2 linked regions of the Tautonia rosea genome follow. Each later gene encodes a partner of the first gene's protein in a complex. Links are inferred from orthologs where the notes say so. Each region holds a gene or a part of one and is shown on either strand. Other genes may lie near its edges.

Evidence for each region.
Region 2: the proteins of secY (region 1) and secA are in contact, whole or in part, in a crystal structure (PDB 3DIN), measured with the Thermotoga maritima proteins. The link is inferred for Tautonia rosea from one-to-one orthologs. Residues at the interface, in WP_004081795.1 of Thermotoga maritima: Glu108, Gly109, Glu110, Glu111, Ala236, Glu237, Arg238, Arg239, Ile240, Thr241, Ile242, Gln243, Tyr244, Ala245, Arg246, Arg247, Val248, Thr249, Gly250, Arg251, Arg252, Val253, Tyr254, Gly256, Ala257, Ser258, Thr259, Tyr260, Leu261, Pro262; in WP_004082002.1 of Thermotoga maritima: Glu261, Ala262, Arg263, Lys300, Ala301, Arg302, Thr303, Ile304, Ile305, Leu323, Tyr324, Asp325, Pro326, Val329, Ser330, Tyr333, Ile336, Lys340, Phe345, Val349, Glu363, Phe364, Tyr374, Ser375, Gly376, Gly377, Glu393, Ile395, Thr482, Ser483.

The regions. Positions count from the first base shown.
Region 1 is NZ_JABBYO010000010.1:93,300-100,682, forward strand. Bases 4,483-7,369 are described here. They hold secY (preprotein translocase subunit SecY), read left to right. Parts: upstream 4,483-5,170; coding sequence 5,171-6,568; downstream 6,569-7,369. Other genes in these bases: rplO (50S ribosomal protein L15), read left to right, coding at 4,483-4,819; map (type I methionyl aminopeptidase), read left to right, coding at 6,616-7,369. Also shown: rpsQ (30S ribosomal protein S17), read left to right, coding at 1-99; rplN (50S ribosomal protein L14), read left to right, coding at 284-664; rplX (50S ribosomal protein L24), read left to right, coding at 795-1,148; rplE (50S ribosomal protein L5), read left to right, coding at 1,372-1,932; rpsH (30S ribosomal protein S8), read left to right, coding at 2,096-2,491; rplF (50S ribosomal protein L6), read left to right, coding at 2,555-3,103; rplR (50S ribosomal protein L18), read left to right, coding at 3,288-3,665; rpsE (30S ribosomal protein S5), read left to right, coding at 3,870-4,355; more of rplO, read left to right, coding at 4,367-4,482; more of map, read left to right, coding at 7,370-7,383. UniProt on the Escherichia coli protein: The central subunit of the protein translocation channel SecYEG. Consists of two halves formed by TMs 1-5 and 6-10.
Region 2 is NZ_JABBYO010000001.1:569,337-577,965, reverse strand. The notes cover bases 2,649-6,781. They hold secA (preprotein translocase subunit SecA), read left to right. Parts: upstream 2,649-2,951; coding sequence 2,952-6,581; downstream 6,582-6,781. Also shown: HG800_RS02310 (mannose-1-phosphate guanylyltransferase), read right to left, coding at 1-209; HG800_RS02305 (UTP--glucose-1-phosphate uridylyltransferase), read right to left, coding at 365-1,804; HG800_RS02300 (MBL fold metallo-hydrolase), read right to left, coding at 1,908-2,570; HG800_RS02290 (3-deoxy-D-manno-octulosonic acid transferase), read left to right, coding at 6,854-8,221; HG800_RS02285 (DUF3467 domain-containing protein), read left to right, coding at 8,454-8,629. UniProt on the Escherichia coli protein: Required for protein export, interacts with the SecYEG preprotein conducting channel.

The sequences.
Region 1 (7,383 bases):
GTCCGTAAAGCCCCCGCCCACGAAGAGGCCGACGCCCGCAAGGCCGCCCTCGACGCCCAGGCCAATGCCGAACCGGCCCCGGACCAGGCCGACGCCTGACCCTCGGCCGACCTTTCGATTCCTTGCCGGGCCGATGGCCAGATCGCCCGCCCGGCCCCGTTTCTGCTCCTCCCGTGTTGATTTCTTGCGTGACCGTTCCCGCTAACCCGATCGTTCGGAGACTCGTGGGCCGCCGGCGTTCGCTGGGGACCGCGGCCGCGACCGTGACTGGGGTTCTCGACCGATGATCCAGATGCAAACCCGGCTCGATGTGGCCGATAACTCCGGGGCCAAGGAAGTCATGTGCTTCAAGGTCCTCGGCGGCTCCGCGTCGCGCTACAAACGACGCACCGCCGGCCTGGCCGATGTCTTCATCGGCAGCGTCAAGAAAGCGACCCCCGGCGGTGACGTGAAGGCCGGCGACGTCGTCCGATGCGTCGTCGTCCGCACCCGATTCAAGACCCGACGACCCGACGGCTCCTACGTCCGATTCGACCGCAACGCGTGCGTCCTGATCAACAAGGACAACGAGCCCCGCGGCACCCGAATCTTCGGCGCCATCGCCCGCGAACTGCGCGACAAGCAGTTCATGAAGATCGTCAGCCTCGCCTCCGAGGTCGTCTGATCCACGCCGAGGCGTCGCCGTCCGGTTGGTCTGTTCGCCCGTTTGCGATGTTTCCTGCTTGACTTGACCACCACCTCCCGGTCATTGATCAGTTCCGAGACACGGCCCAGATGGGCCGGAGAAGCGACTCATGAAGGTTCGTAGAGATGACGAAGTCGTGGTCGTGACCGGCGACGACAAGGGTACCCGAGCCAAGGTGCTCCGCGTCCTCCCTGAAAAGGGGAAGATCATCGTCGAAGGGGTCAACCTCGTCTACAAGCACGTTAAGCCCAGCCAGCGCAATCCCCAGGGGGGCCGGCTCTCCAAGGAGATGCCGATCGACGCCTCGAACGTCCTGCCCTACTGCCCCTCGTGCAACGCCGCCAGCCGCGTCGGCTACCGGATCCTCGACAACGGCCAGAAAGAACGCTACTGCAAGCGATGCTCCGGCGGCCTCGGAACCCTTGGCCCCCCGAAGCCCTCGCGGGCCAAGACCAAGGCCTGATCTGATCGCTAGCCCGCCGATGGGGTCCGGTTCGCCTCGGCGACGCGACGCCCCGATCGTCGCTCGCTGGCTCATCCCGCACCAGCCTGGCCGCTTGCGAACGATCGGCCAGGTTCATGCTGAGTTGACATCTCGTTGAATTTCGATACTTCCCCATTATCCCCCGCCGGCATACGGGAACCGACCGACCCGATCCCGCGCCGACGGTCAGAGGATCGCCCCGATGGCTCGCCTGTTCGACGAATACCAGAACACCATTGCCTCGGCGATGGCCGAGAAGTTCGGCATCACCAATGTGATGGCGATCCCGAAGCTCGAAAAGATCGTGCTGAACATGGGCGTCGGTCGCGCGACCCAGGATAAAGCCATCCTGGACGTCGCCGTCGACACCATGGGCCGGATCGCCGGTCAGAAGCCGGTCGTGACCAAGGCCAAGCAGTCGATCGCCGGCTTCCGCCTCCGAGAAGGCAACGAAATCGGTTGCAAGGTCACGCTCCGCGGCCCCCGGATGTACGAGTTCTTCGATCGCCTGATCAACCTCGTCCTGCCCCGCATCCGTGACTTTCGCGGCGTCAATCCGAACAGCTTCGACGGCAACGGCAACTACACCCTCGGCCTGACCGAACAGGTGGTCTTCCCCGAGATCGAGGCCGACAAGATCTCCCACACACTCGGCATGGACATCACCATTGTCACCACGACCCGCAACGACGATCAGGCCCGCGAACTGCTCCGAGCCTTCGGCATGCCCTTCCGCAAGCCCGGCCAGCAGCGGGCCGGCTGATTGATCGACCGGCCTCGTGCTGGCTCTTTTTCCCCGTTCTGTTTCCGTTTGTTTGCGTTTTCCAGGACCCCCGCCTCGCCGACTTGCCGGACCTCCTTGCACCACAGTATTCCTTGCAGGACCGGACGAGTTACCCGAGGCGGTGTTGAGGATTGCCCCCGCCATGATGACCGACCCGATCGCCGACATGCTCACCCGCATCCGCAACGCCGTGCGGATCGAGCGTTCCCACGTCGACATGCCCCACTCCAACGAGAAGCGCGGCATCGCCGCCGCCCTGAAGGACGAAGGCTACATCTGGGACTACGAAGAGATCGACACCGTTCCGGCCCGGACCCTTCGCTTGAACCTCAAGTACGGCCCGAACGGCGAGAAGGTCATCTCCAAGATCGACCGCGTCAGCAAGCCCGGACGTCGGGTCTACTGCGGCTACCGCGACCTGAAGCCGGTCCAGGGCGGCCTGGGCGTTCACATCGTCAGCACGCCCAAGGGAATTCTGAGCGACCGTCGAGCCCGGGCCGAGAAGGTCGGCGGCGAGGTGCTGGCCCTGGTCTATTGATCCGATCAAGCCCACGCCGAGCCCTCACCACCCCCTGCGATCACCGTCCCGGAGCCTCAAACCATGTCTCGAATCGGCCGCCAACCGGTCCCCGTCCCCGACAACGTCAAAATCAACCTGGCCGGCTCGACCATCGAGGTCGAAGGCCCCAAGGGGAAGCTCTCGTTCACCTTCCGCGAGGAGATGGACGTCAAGTACGACACCGACGCCAAGCAAATCCTCGTCTCACGCCCCAACGACGAACGCCCCGTCAAGGCGCTTCACGGCCTGACCCGCACCCTGATCGCCAACATGATCAAGGGGGTCACCGAAGGCTACTCCAAGCGCCTTGAGGTCGTCGGCGTCGGCTACCAGGCCCAGCTCAAGGGGCCGAACACCGTCAACCTCGTCGTCGGCTACGCCAACCAGATTCAGATGACCGCCCCCGAAGGCGTCACTGTGACCGTTCCCGACGCGACCCACATCCAGATCACCGGCGCCGACAAGCAAGCTGTGGGCGAGTTTGCCGCCCGCGTCCGCCGGGTCCGGCCCCCCGAACCCTACAAGGGCAAGGGAATTCGCTACGAAGGCGAACAGGTCCGCCGCAAGGCCGGTAAGGCGTTCGGCAAGTAATCTCGACCGTTGAGCAAGGCAGGCGTTCCCCCGGGGCGAGCGGTCTTCCAGGGCTTGGCCCTCCGTTGCTCCCGAGACCTCTTGTCCGGCTCGGCTGCCTCGCTTCGAAACTCGCTTAAAAACTCACCAGGGTCGGGTGGCCGGTCGTCATCGGCCGCCCCGAGGGCCCAGGAGGAAATCGACCGTGAAGGGTAAGAATCACCGGCTGAATGTCCAGCAGCAACGGCTCCGCCGCCAGCGGCACGTCCGCAAGAAGCTGTTCGGCTCGACTGAACGGCCCCGCCTGGCCATTTTCCGAAGCTCCAAGCATATCTACGCGCAAATCATCAACGACGGCGAGGGCAAGACCCTCGTCTCGGCCGGCACCCTCGAATCGGCGATCCGGCAAGAGGTCAGCTACGGCGGGAACAAGGCCGCCGCGGCGGTCGTCGGCCGCACCGTGGCCGAACGGGCCAAGGCTGCCGGTATTGACAAGGTTTGCTTCGACCGCCGAAGCTACAAGTATCACGGGCGCATTCAGGCTCTGGCCGATGCCGCCCGAGAGGCCGGCTTGCAGTTCTAATCTCATTCGTCAACGATCGGGAGCGAGTAGGTCGTAGGCAGTCGGCAGTCAGCTGGATCGGTCAGTGCCTCCGCCAAGAGGTCCATCCTGATCGGCTTCCCGCACCGAGCATCGACTGGACCCAGTGTTCTTGAACGGATCCATCCGTCCCCCTACTGCCTACCGCCTACTGCCTACTGCCTACTTCCTTCCGGAGGATCATCCGTGTCCAGCGACAGTCGAGATCGCGGTGAGTGGAGCGAAAGCGTCGTGTCCATCCGCCGCTGCGCCGCCGTGGTCAAAGGGGGCCGCCGTTTCAGCTTCAACGCCCTGGTCGTCGTCGGCAATGGCCGAGGCCAGGTCTCCTGGGGCTACGGCAAGGCCAACGAAGTGCCCCCGGCCGTCGAAAAAGGGGTCAAGGACGCCCACAAACGCATGACCCGCGTTCAGATGCGTCGCGGCACCATTCCCCACCCGGTCATCGGCCGCTTCGGCGCCGCGAAGGTGATCATGCTGCCGGCCAGCCCCGGTACCGGCGTGATCGCCGGCGGAGCCGTCCGGGCCGTCGTGCAGGCCGCCGGCATTACCGACATTTTGACCAAGAGCATCGGTTCTCCCAACAAACTGAACCTGGTCAAGGCCGCCATCGACGGGCTGCAGCAGCTCCGCACGAAGGACGAAGTGGCCCGACTCCGGGGCGTGGAGCTGTGAGGTAAGCCATCATGCAAATTCACGACGTTCACGAAGGCATCCAGAAGCACAAAAAACGCAAGCGCGTCGGTCGAGGCCCCGGCTCGGGGCACGGCAAGACGAGCACCAAGGGGCACAAGGGACACTCCTCCCGCCAGGGGTTCAAAATTCGCCCCCTCTCCGAGGGCGGCCAGATGCCCCTGGTCCGCCGCGTGCCGATCCGAGGCTTCGCCAACGGCCGGTTCAAGAAGGATTTCGCCATCCTGAACCTGGAGCTGATCGAGGCCTTCTTCGAGTCCGGCGCGATCGTCGATGAGGCCATCCTCCGGGCCAAAGGGCTCGTCAAAGGGCGCCACGACGACGGCCTGAAAATCCTCGGCGACGGCACCCTGACCAAGGCCCTGACCATCAAGGCCCAGAAGTTCAGCAAGACCGCCGTCGAGAAGATCACCGCCGCCGGTGGCTCGGTCGAAGTCGTCGATTAACGTCCCGACCCAAATCAAACCGACCCGACCGGGCCGCGACGAGATCCGGCCCGGTCGGTGTCCGTTAGCCTCCGAAGGACCCGCCGGCTGCATCATCCGAGCAACCGGCGGCCTTGGTCGCCTTGATCTCCGAGCCTCTGGATCGCCACGTTTGCCAACCTTCTTGCGTGTGTTGTTTCCCCGACCGACCGCCCGACCCAACGTCGTCCTCGTCTCGCGGGCCTCGGCCTGCCGACCCGTTCGCGTTGGACCCGGACGGCAGGCCAAGGCCTGCCCGACCCCGCACACGTCCCCCTGGGGGAACCGCCGAGACCCCGCCCCCCGACCGACGTGCATAGGAGCCGTCCTGCCGTGCAGAAGCTGATCACGATCTTCTTCAAGGTCCCCGAGCTGCAGCGCAAGATCCTCATGACGGCCATGTTCCTGGCCATCTACCGGATCGGCTTCTACATCCCCCTGCCGATCGTCGATCAGTCGGCCCTGGCCGACTGGCAGGAGCAGATCCGCCAGCAGGCCTTCGGCAAGGTCCTCGGCATGGCCGCCATGTTCGGCGGCACCCAGATCGGCATGAGCACGATCTTCGGCCTCGGCATCATGCCCTACATCTCCGCCTCGATTATCTTCCAGTTGCTCGGCTCGGTCGTCCCCCAGCTCGAAGCCCTCATGAAAGAAGGCGAGAGCGGCCGCAAGAAGATCAACGAATACACCCGATACGCCACCGTCGCCATCTGCCTCGTGCAAAGCGCGATGTGGATCCGCTTTGTGCAGACACTTGATTATATCCCGGTTCAATATAAAGACTTCTTCCCCTATGGGTTTATTTGCGTGCTCATCATGACGACCGGAACGGTCTTCCTGATGTGGATCGGCGAGCAGATTGACGAGTACGGCATCGGCAACGGCATCAGCTTGCTCATCATGGCCGGTATCCTCGCCAGCGCCGACGATGCCATCTTCCTGCTCGCCTCCGGGTTCACTCCCCGCCTGACCGGCGACGCCGAGAAACCTTACTCGCTGATCGTCACCGGCCTGTTACTCGCCCTGTTCATCGCGGTGATCGTCGGCGTGATCGCGATCACCGAAAGCCAAAGACGCATCCCGACCCAGTCGGCCAAGCACGTCCGCGGCCGACGGGTCTACGGCGGCACCCGCCAGTACCTCCCCTTGAAGGTCAATCAGGCCGGCGTCATGCCGATCATCTTCGCCTCCAGCCTCCTGATGTTCCCCTTCTTCATCTTCAAGGGGCTGGCCTCCAGCACGGCCAGCTGGCTCGTCGCGGAGGATGTCGCCGGCTGGAAGGTCGCCATCGCCCGCTTCTTCGAGGCCGGGCTCGATGCCTTCCAGAGCCAGGCCTATATCTACACCATCTTCTACATCGGCCTGATTTACTTCTTCTGCTACTTCTGGACCGCCATTACCTTCAACCCGAAGGACATGGCCGATAACCTGAAAGACTACGGCAGCTTCATCCCCGGCTACCGACCCGGGCGTCGCACGGCCGAGTACCTGGAAAAGGTCATGCTGCGGATCACATTCGTCGGGGCCGCCTTCCTCAGCCTCGTCGCGGTCATCCCGTCGATCGTCCAGGGGGCTCTGGCTCAGGCCGGCACCAGCGTCGAGCCGGTGATCACCTCCTTCCTCGGCGGTACCGGCCTGCTGATCGTCGTCTCGGTCTGCCTTGACCTCGTGCAGAAGATTGATAGTCACCTGATCATGCGGAACTACACCGGCCTGATGAACCGCCGCTGATCGCTTCGCCGATCGCCAACGTCCGCGCTCCCGGAGGGCTCTCCCCCATGCTCCGCCCCAGCCGATCGACTATCAAGCTCAAGAGCCCCCGAGAGATCGGCCTGATGCGAGAGGCCGGCAAGGTCGTCGCCGAGGCTCTGGCCCGAGTCCGAGAACTGGCCGTGCCCGGCGGCACCACCGCCGAGATGAACGAGGCCGTCGCCGCCATCTTCCAGCGTCACAACGCCACCCCCTTGTTCCTCAACTACCCAAGCCCCACCAAGGGGGTCCGCCCCTTCCCCGCCGTCATCTGCGCCAGCGTCAACGACGCCGTCGTCCACGGCATCCCCACCCGTCGCCCCCTCCAGGAGGGCGACATCATCTCCATCGACACCGGTTGCCGGATCAACGGCTGGTGCGGCGACTCGGCCATCACCCTGCCCATCGGCCCGATCTCCGAGGAAAACCAGAAGCTCCTCCAGGTGACCAAGGAGACCCTCGACCTGAGCATCCGCGCCATGGAGCGCTGCGAGACCTGGGCCGAGGTCGCCGGCCTGATGGAACGCTACGTCCGGTCGCAGCACATGCACGTCATCGAGAAGTTCGTCGGCCACGGCATCGGCCGCGACATGCACGAGGAACCCCAGGTTCCGAACTTCGTCAGCAAGGCCCTCCGCCGCAACGACTTCAAGCTCGAACCCGGCATCGTCCTCGCCATCGAGCCGATGGTCGCCCTCGGCACCAAGCACGTCAAGGCCCTCTCCGACGGCTGGACCATCGTCACCAAGGACGGCCTCTCCGCCGCCCACTTCGAACACACCGTCGCCATGACCCCC
Region 2 (8,629 bases), on another replicon or contig:
GGGAGTTGCGCGCGGGTTGCCGCGGCCTGATCGGCTCCCGTGATGATCCAGATGCGATCGGGCGGCACGATCGGTTGGATTCGCTCCAGGGTTTGCTGGAGCATCGTAGCTTCGCCGTAGAGGCGGAGCAGTTGTTTGGGACAATTGCGGCGGCTCTTGGGCCAGAATCGGGTGCCACTACCACCCGCCATGATCACGGCGTGGAGCACAACAACGAACCTCCTGTCCGACGTGATCGCCACGCGGCGACGGGTCGGGCCTCACTCGACAACGGGAACGAACTCACACGAGCAGAATCATCGCCGATGCGGGTTGCCGATCCTTTCGGGCTCGACTCCGATCAATCTCCTGGCGATCCTTCCAGTCAAGGGCCAAGGTGAATCGGTCGATCGACGACCAGTCCCGGTTCGATCTTTTGCTTCAGCTCACTGGGATCGAGTGCAAACAAAGGGCTAATCTCGATCCCAAACGGGACCGAGCCGTCCCCTCTTCGCAGAACACTTGCTCCAGCCTGTTCCAACCAATCACCAAAGAGATCGCTAAGGCGCTGTCGGACGGTCGCGGGAGAGTCTGGTCCGGTGGCGTTTTTCAAGGGCTCAAACTCGATCGCGCGCTCAGTTTCGACAATCGACCAGCGATCCGCCAAGGGAAGCGCATCGAAGATAAAGGTTTCGAACTTGACCGCGTTGGGCGCCTCGGGCTCGACTCGCTCTCCGGTTTCGGAAAGATACGGCACCTTTTTCAAGGCTCTGTGAACCGGGAGTTGACCTCCACCGGAAACAAGGCGTTCAAGGAATGCACGATCGAAACAATGAATTGCGATGCTCCCGGCCCAGAGCTGGAGGCCGCCATCGGGCTCTCGACGTTCGGCCAGTTCGGTCGGCAAGTCGGAGTACTCGATGACCTGGGCATGTCCCTCGACCTGCACGACCACGCCGACCTTCTCCTCAGGACGTTGCTTCTCCACGACCTTGAACGAGATGTCTGCCTCGGCCATCAGGTGAAGCCCAAGATAGGCCGGATCGCAAATCTGAACGAGGGGGTTATCGACCTGGAAATAAAAGAGAGTTTGGATGCCTCGATCACGCATCTCCTCCAAACAACTCGGCTGATCGGCATGGTCGCGAGCCGCGAGGGCAGTGATCGTTCCCCCGTGGCCATCGGGACTCAGCGCAAGCGAATCTTTTTCGGCCAACAAGAGCTTGCCGGTGGCCGCATCGACCGCAGGCAACTGCCCCTGTACGAAGAAGCGAACGTGGTCGAGTCCAAACTGGTCGTGATCCGCAAAGAAGGAGGTGGTCGCCTCGTGGTTTTCGGGGCTGGTCATGATGTACAGCGGAATCGACTTCCCGAAGCGTTTCCCCAACGCAGCCAGCTTTTCGGCGTGCAGTTGAAACAGGCTGGCTCCGGAGACGGGACCGATCGGATAGGTTCCTTTCGGCGCGTCGAACCCGAGCCGCGTTCCTTGACCACCGGCCACCAGGACGGCCGCGACCTCACCTGCCGCTAGCGCCGCTTCTCCTCGATCAGCAGCTCGCCGACGAATCACGCGTTCGGAATCGGTCTGAGGAACCCGTCGGACATCGACCGGTTCGACCTGTTCCGGGTCAAGCGCCAGGGACTCATCCTTGGAGGTGTTCAGCACCAGGCGATCAATCAAAAGGGCCAATCGCTGCAGGTCAAGGCGCTGCAGTTGGCCGATCAGACGATTCCGACCCTCGGGATCAAGCTCATCCCAGAATCGAAGCACATGGTTCTGACCGATTTGGTTCAGAAGGTCGACCATCGCTGGGTCGGCGGGCATCGGAAGTCGGCTCCTTATCGCTCAATCAAGGGGCATGATTCGCGAGCGAGAGCCAGGCCTGAGCATCGCCGATCGGCCCGGTCTTCGCCTCGAATACTCCCAATCAAAAGGGGATGGAAAGGCCATCGTAGGCCAACCGGACTCCAGGGGGCAAGCGTTCCTCGGCTGGCCCATGATCGTACGAGTGAGAGAGATGGGTCAAAAAGGCTCGACGCGGGCGGAACCGTTCGATCGTCGCCAACGCCTGATCAAGGCTAAAGTGGGTCGGATGCGGTTCTGGTCGAAGCGCATCGAGGATCAAGGTGTCGAGCCCCTCCAACTTCGTAGCGCTCTCCTCGGGAATCTCCGAAACATCCGTGCAATAGGCGAGCCCGCCAATTCGGAAGCCAAGCACTCGGAATCGGCCGTGATGCAGGCGAATTGGAATGATATGTTCGCCAAGCGCCCAAAACGATTCGTCGGGGCCGATCCGGGAGAACTCGACCTGCGGCACCCCTCCTCGAGGAATTCGCAAGGCTCGTTCGTCAAAGGCGTAGGAAAAGGCCCGGCGAATGGCCTCCTCCACCTCAAGCTCGCAGTAGATCGGGACCGGACCGCCGATCATCTTGGGAAAGAGTCGAGCATCATCAAGCCCGAACAGATGATCGGCGTGGGCATGGGTGAAGAGAATCGCGTGGGCCCGGGGGATTCCTTCTCGGAGTAATTGCAGTCGAAGCTCCGGGGGTGTATCAATCAACAGGTCCCCTGCGGGCAGTCTTACCAGCACGCTGGGCCGAGTTCGAACATTCCGCGGATCCTCCGACTGACACACCGGGCAATCGCAACCGAGTACCGGAACTCCGGTCGAGGTCCCGCTGCCAAGGATGATCAGTCGGCGAGACGATCCGGCTGCCTCCTGCGTTTCGGAATCCTCCACGATCGTGCGGTGCTCCTCTGGTTGGGTGCGGGTTTATTTGAAAGACACAGGGAACGCTTAAGATTCTAACGACAGAAACCTTGCGCCGCGAGCCCGGCATGTCGGCACGTCCTATAGTGCTGGAAAGACCTGATCGAGCCTCGCTTGACCAGGATCTCAACTTTCAATAAAATCTTTTCATCATTGAAGTTAGAGCGGCACACCCTTTTCCGCGGGAGGCGGTCGACAGTCATGGAGGCGACGGTTCTTCTTAGTGACCTGTGGGACAAGACCACCAACGCACTGAATGCCTTCAGCGAAGGAGTTTCCCACGGCCTAGTTCGGGTCTTCGGGAACTCCAACGAGCGTCAGATCCGACGCATGCAGCCGATCGTCGCCCAGATCAACGAGTTGGAGCCAGCCGTTGAGCGGCTTTCCGACGATGGGTTGAAGCAGAAGTCGACCGAATTCCGACAGCGGCTTGCTTCGGGAGAGACCCTCGACGACCTCTTGCCCGAGGCCTTCGCCGTCTGCCGGGAAGGGGGACGCCGATTTCTCAAAATGCGTCATTACGACGTGCAGTTGCTCGGCGGCATGGTCTTGCATGAGGGCAAGATCGCCGAAATGGTCACTGGTGAAGGAAAGACTCTAGTCGCGACCCTGGCGGCGTACCTCAATGCCCTGGAAGGCAAAGGGGTCCATGTCATCACGGTCAATGATTATCTCGCCCGCCGAGACGCGGAGTGGATGAGCCCGCTCTACAACGGACTGGGATTGACGGTGGGCGCGATCCAGTCGCAGATGGATCCCCGCCAGCGTCAGAAGATCTACGGCTACGACATCACCTACGGCACCAATAACGAATTCGGCTTCGACTACCTGCGGGACAACATGAAGCCGTCCCGAGAGTCGCAGGCTCAGGGACCGCTTCATTACGCGATTATCGACGAGGTCGACTCGATTCTCATCGACGAAGCCCGAACCCCCTTGATCATCTCCGGCCCCGCCTTCGACGACGTAAAAAAATATGCCGAGGCCGACCGGATCGCCCGGCAGCTCCGTGAAGGAGAACATTTTGAGGTCAAGGAAAAGGAACGAACCGCCCACCTCAACGAGGTCGGCATTCGCGAGGCCGAGCGTCTGGCCGGGGTCGAGAGCTTCTTCACCCCTGGCAATATGGAATGGCCCCACCTGATTGACAATGCGTTGAAGGCCCACCACCTGTACAAACGCGATCGCGAGTATGTCGTCAGCGACAAGGGCGAGATCATCATCGTCGACGAGTTCACCGGCCGATTGATGGTCGGCCGTCAGTGGTCCGACGGCCTGCACCAGGCGGTCGAGGCCAAGGAACGCGTCAAGATCAAGGAAGAGAACCAGACGCTCGCCACGATCACGCTCCAGAACTTCTTCAAGCTCTACACCAAGCTTTCAGGCATGACCGGCACGGCCATGACCGAGGCCAACGAGTTCTGGAAAGTCTACAAACTCGACGTCGTGGCCATTCCGACCAATCGAGGCTTGCAGCGTGTCAATGAGCCGGATGTGATCTTCCGGACCGAAAAGGAAAAGTTCCAGGCCATCATCGACGAGATTCGAGAAGTCCATCCAACCGGTCGTCCGATTCTCGTCGGTACAACCTCCATCGAGAAGTCGGAGTTGCTCTCCGACATGCTCAAGCGTTACGGCATCGCTCACAAGGTGCTTAACGCGAAATACCACGAGCAAGAAGCCGAGATCGTTGCCCAGGCAGGCCGAAAAGGTCGGGTCACGATCGCCACCAACATGGCAGGCCGAGGCACCGACATCATCCTAGGCGGCAACCCCGAGTTCATGGCCTGGGCCGATCTCAGTCGTCTCAAGAACGAGGACGGCCGCCCACTCTACCCGACCCGGCTCGAAGTCCCACCCGAGGTCTGGAAAGACACCGTCGATCAGTACGAGCCAGAAATGAAGGCTGAAGGTCGTGAAGTTGCCGAACTCGGCGGCCTACACATCATCGGCACCGAGCGGCACGAATCGCGACGGATCGACAACCAGCTCCGCGGCCGATCCGGTCGCCAGGGAGACCCGGGCAGCTCGCGCTTCTTCCTCTCGCTTCAGGACGACCTGATGCGCAAGTTCGCCGGCGAATGGGTGTCCGGTGTCCTCGAACGGCTTGGGATGCAAGAAGGCGAGGCGATCGAGAGCAGGCTCGTCTCCCGACGCATCGAAGGGGCTCAGAAAAAGGTTGAGGAACGAAATTTCGACGCTCGGAAAAACCTCCTCGAATACGACGAGGTCATGGACACTCAGCGCAAGGGGGTCTACTCGTTCCGCCAACGATTGCTCGATGGTGCTCCGACCAAGGATGAGATCCTGACGATGATCGATCGTCAGATCGATGCCGCGGTGGCTCAGTTTCTTGACCCGGATTACGGTCTGGCCAGTTTTGCCGCCTGGGTCGGTCAGCGGCTCGGTGTCGAGTTCGAGGGCCGAGACTTCCGAGGGGATCCTTTCGAGGAAGCCGTCGAGCGAGCCCGGGATCGCGCAGAGGCGCAAGCTGCCGACGCCATCGATGAGGCGATCGAGGAAAACCTTCCTTCCGAAGCCGAGTCGTCCGAATGGAACTGGCTCGCCCTGACGAGCTGGGCCAATGCTCGCTACAGCTTGAATGTGAAGGATCGCGATTTAAGGCGATTTGTCCGGACGGAGGATGGCGAGCCCGAAATCGACCGCCTTGGACTGGCCGACTTCCTTCGTGATCAGGCGGTCGAAACGATTCGGAAGACCGATCTCGAACCAGCCAGAGAATTTGTGAGCCGAGACTGGGGCATCCGATCGCTCGCCGGTTGGACGCATCGCAAGTTTGGCCTGACGACCGATCCGGCCGAATGGTCCGGGAAATCGGCTGAGGAAGTCGCCTCGGAGCTGAAGCACCAGGCTCGGGACCTCTACGCCCGCAAGGAAGCCGAATTCCCAGTCCGGGTGGGAATGAGCCGGTTCCTGGTCGAACCGAAACCGGGCCAGCCAGCCAAGTACGACCGCGAAGGGCTGGCAGCCTGGGCCTCGGAACGCTTCGGAACCACAGTGGACATCGAAGCGTTGAAACCGTTACTTCGTCCCGAAATGGAATCCATGCTCGTTGAGGTCGCTCACGAGCATTATACCGGTGCTCAACTCTACGATGAGCTGCAGACGAAGCTCGACGCCGCCTTCGAAGACAATGGAGACACCGACCCCGCCGCCCTGGCCGAGCTGTCGAACTGGGCTCGGCAAGAGCTTGGGATCGAAACCACCGTCGAGGAATTGACCAGCCTCGGTCCTCAGGGGGCTCGATCAAAGCTCATCGGTGCGCTCGACACGCGCCATCGCCCTGAGATGCGCGAGATGGAGAAAGTCCTCCTGCTCCAGATTCTCGATCAGAGCTGGATGGAACACCTCCGGACCATGGACCACCTGCGCAGTTCCGTCGGCCTCCGAGGCTACGCGCAAGTCGATCCCAAGGTCGAGTACAAGCGCGAGGGTAAGCGAATCTACGACGAGATGTGGCAAGGCGTTTCGGACAAGATCACCGACCTCGTCTTTCGCATGGAGCAGGTTGATCCAGACTTCCTGTCGTACCTTGGGGCTCGCTGGCAACTCGATCGTGCCCGATCGATCAAGGAAGATGCCTCGTCGTCAGGAGAACCGATCGGGGCTGTCTCCTCGGATGGCAGAACCATGCGAGCCCAGCAGGACGCCGCCATTGCCGCCAGCCAGCGACAGGGAGAAACAACCAAGGTCGAACCTGTTCGGAAGGTCGGAAAAAAGGTCGGCCGAAACGACCCTTGTCCGTGCGGGTCAGGTAAAAAATTCAAGGCGTGCTGCATGAAAAAAGGAGGGGATGGAACCCCTTTCTGACCGATTATCGTCGCGTCCGGTGATCGATCGCTCGTCTATCACCGGACGCTAAGTTCCTGCAACGAATACGTTTTCGGTTTTCTCTCGCATGAGTTTCCTTCCCCAAGATTCTCGGCGAGCATTGTGATAGCGCGAAACTGGCATCCTGCTTGCGTGAACCGTTCGGCAATTCGGTTTCGCGGTGATCCAGGGATGTTCCCGCGTCCGATTCGATCTCGACCGCGATGAGTTGATCGCCCTATGGGCGAGGCGGGTCAGGAAAGGATGCCTCGATGCCCTATCTGCTTGATGCGGCTTACTTCGTCTTGCTCACGATCTGTTCGCCAATCTTGCTGGTCCGAGCGTGGCGAACGGGCAAGTATCGGGACGGTCATGCCCAGAAACTCTGGGGACGTGTTCCGAGACGGTTGGGAAGCGCTCCTTGTCTCTGGTTCCATGCCGTGAGCGTCGGAGAGGTACTCCTCCTTCGTCCCTTGATCGCCGACTTGCACCGGCGGCGACCGGACTGGGAGCTGGTGATCTCGACCACCACTTCAACTGGCCTTGAGGTTGCCCGGCGAACCTTTCCCGATCTGGTCACCTTCTACGCTCCTCTGGATTTCTCCTGGTCAGTGCGGCGAGCCCTGAGTCGCGTCCGGCCAACGGCGCTGGTACTGGTCGAAACGGAACTCTGGCCGAACCTGATCCGAGCAGCCTCGAATCAGGGGACACGGGTGGCCGTCATCAATGGCCGGATCAGCCGTCGGAGTCATCCCCGCTACCGCCGATTCCGAGCATTGCTTGGTCCGACGCTTCGCAGGCTCGACGTGGTCGGAGCCCAGTCGGAAGAGTCAGCTTCGCGTTTTCGCGACATCGGGGTGGCCTCAGACCGAGTGACGGTCACCGGCTCGATCAAGTACGACGGTCTCGAATCCCTCCGAGACGTCCCCAAGGTTCGAAACCTCCGCCGGGCGATCGGCCTAGACGATGCAGCCGGGCCGATATTCGTGGCCGGAAGCACGATGGACGGGGAGGAAGCCGTTGCGCTTCAAGCATACCAGGCAGCCCGCCAGGATCATCCCGACCTACGGTTGGTGATCGTCCCTCGCCATCCGGAACGAGGTCCCGATCTCGCCCGCTGGATCGAGAGCCAGGGGCATTCGGTCTGGCGTCGAAGTGTTGATCAGGAGCCCCCTGCGTCCTTGAGCTTGGATAGCTCGCCCCCGGTCCTTCTCATCGACACCGTCGGCGAACTGTCGAGCATCTGGGGAATGGCCGATCTGGCATTCGTCGGTGGCAGTCTCTTTCCCGGTCGGGGAGGCCAGAACATGATGGAGCCCTCCGCCTTTGGTGCTTCAGTCTTGTTTGGTCCCCACACAAGCAACTTCCGGGAAGCTGTCGAGGGTTTACTCGAACGTCGAGCTGCCCGGGTCGTCCACAATGTCACCGAACTGACTGAGGCGCTTCGCGCCGACCTGGCTGATCCGACGTCGGCCCAGGCTCGGGGCCAGGCGGCCCGAAGCTTCGTTCTCGACCAACGAGGAGCAACCGGAAGAACCCTCGCGCTGCTTGATCGCCTCGTCGGTCGTCCTCACCAAAGCGAGATTCTCTCTGGGGCTTCACTGCGAATTGCCTCCGAAGCCGCCTCGTCGGCCGCATGATTCGCTGGAAATTGCCTTGATTGACAGCGAAGCTTCCGTCAGACTGGCGGCGCGTCGGGGCATTCCCGAACCGAGTTTCCCGCAACTCCTGAGCGGCTCGGAATCGGTCCTCCCCATCGGATGCACCCGATGATGGGTGATCTTCCAGCGTTTTCAGGCTGACTGCGGTGGTTCGACCCCCGACTGACCGTATCTTTTTACGGATTCCATCCGAAGCATTAAGGAGTATGCCATGAGCAGCGGCGAAGGAGCGGGCCCGGAAAACGAAGGCCAGGCTGCGGCGCAAGGCCAGGCCCAGGGCGCGACCACCGAGGTTTTCGTCGACGATTCGAGCACGGTGCCGTCGTATTCCAATTTCTGCCGGGTCACGGCGACTCCGGAAGAAGTCATTCTCGACTTCGGCCTCAA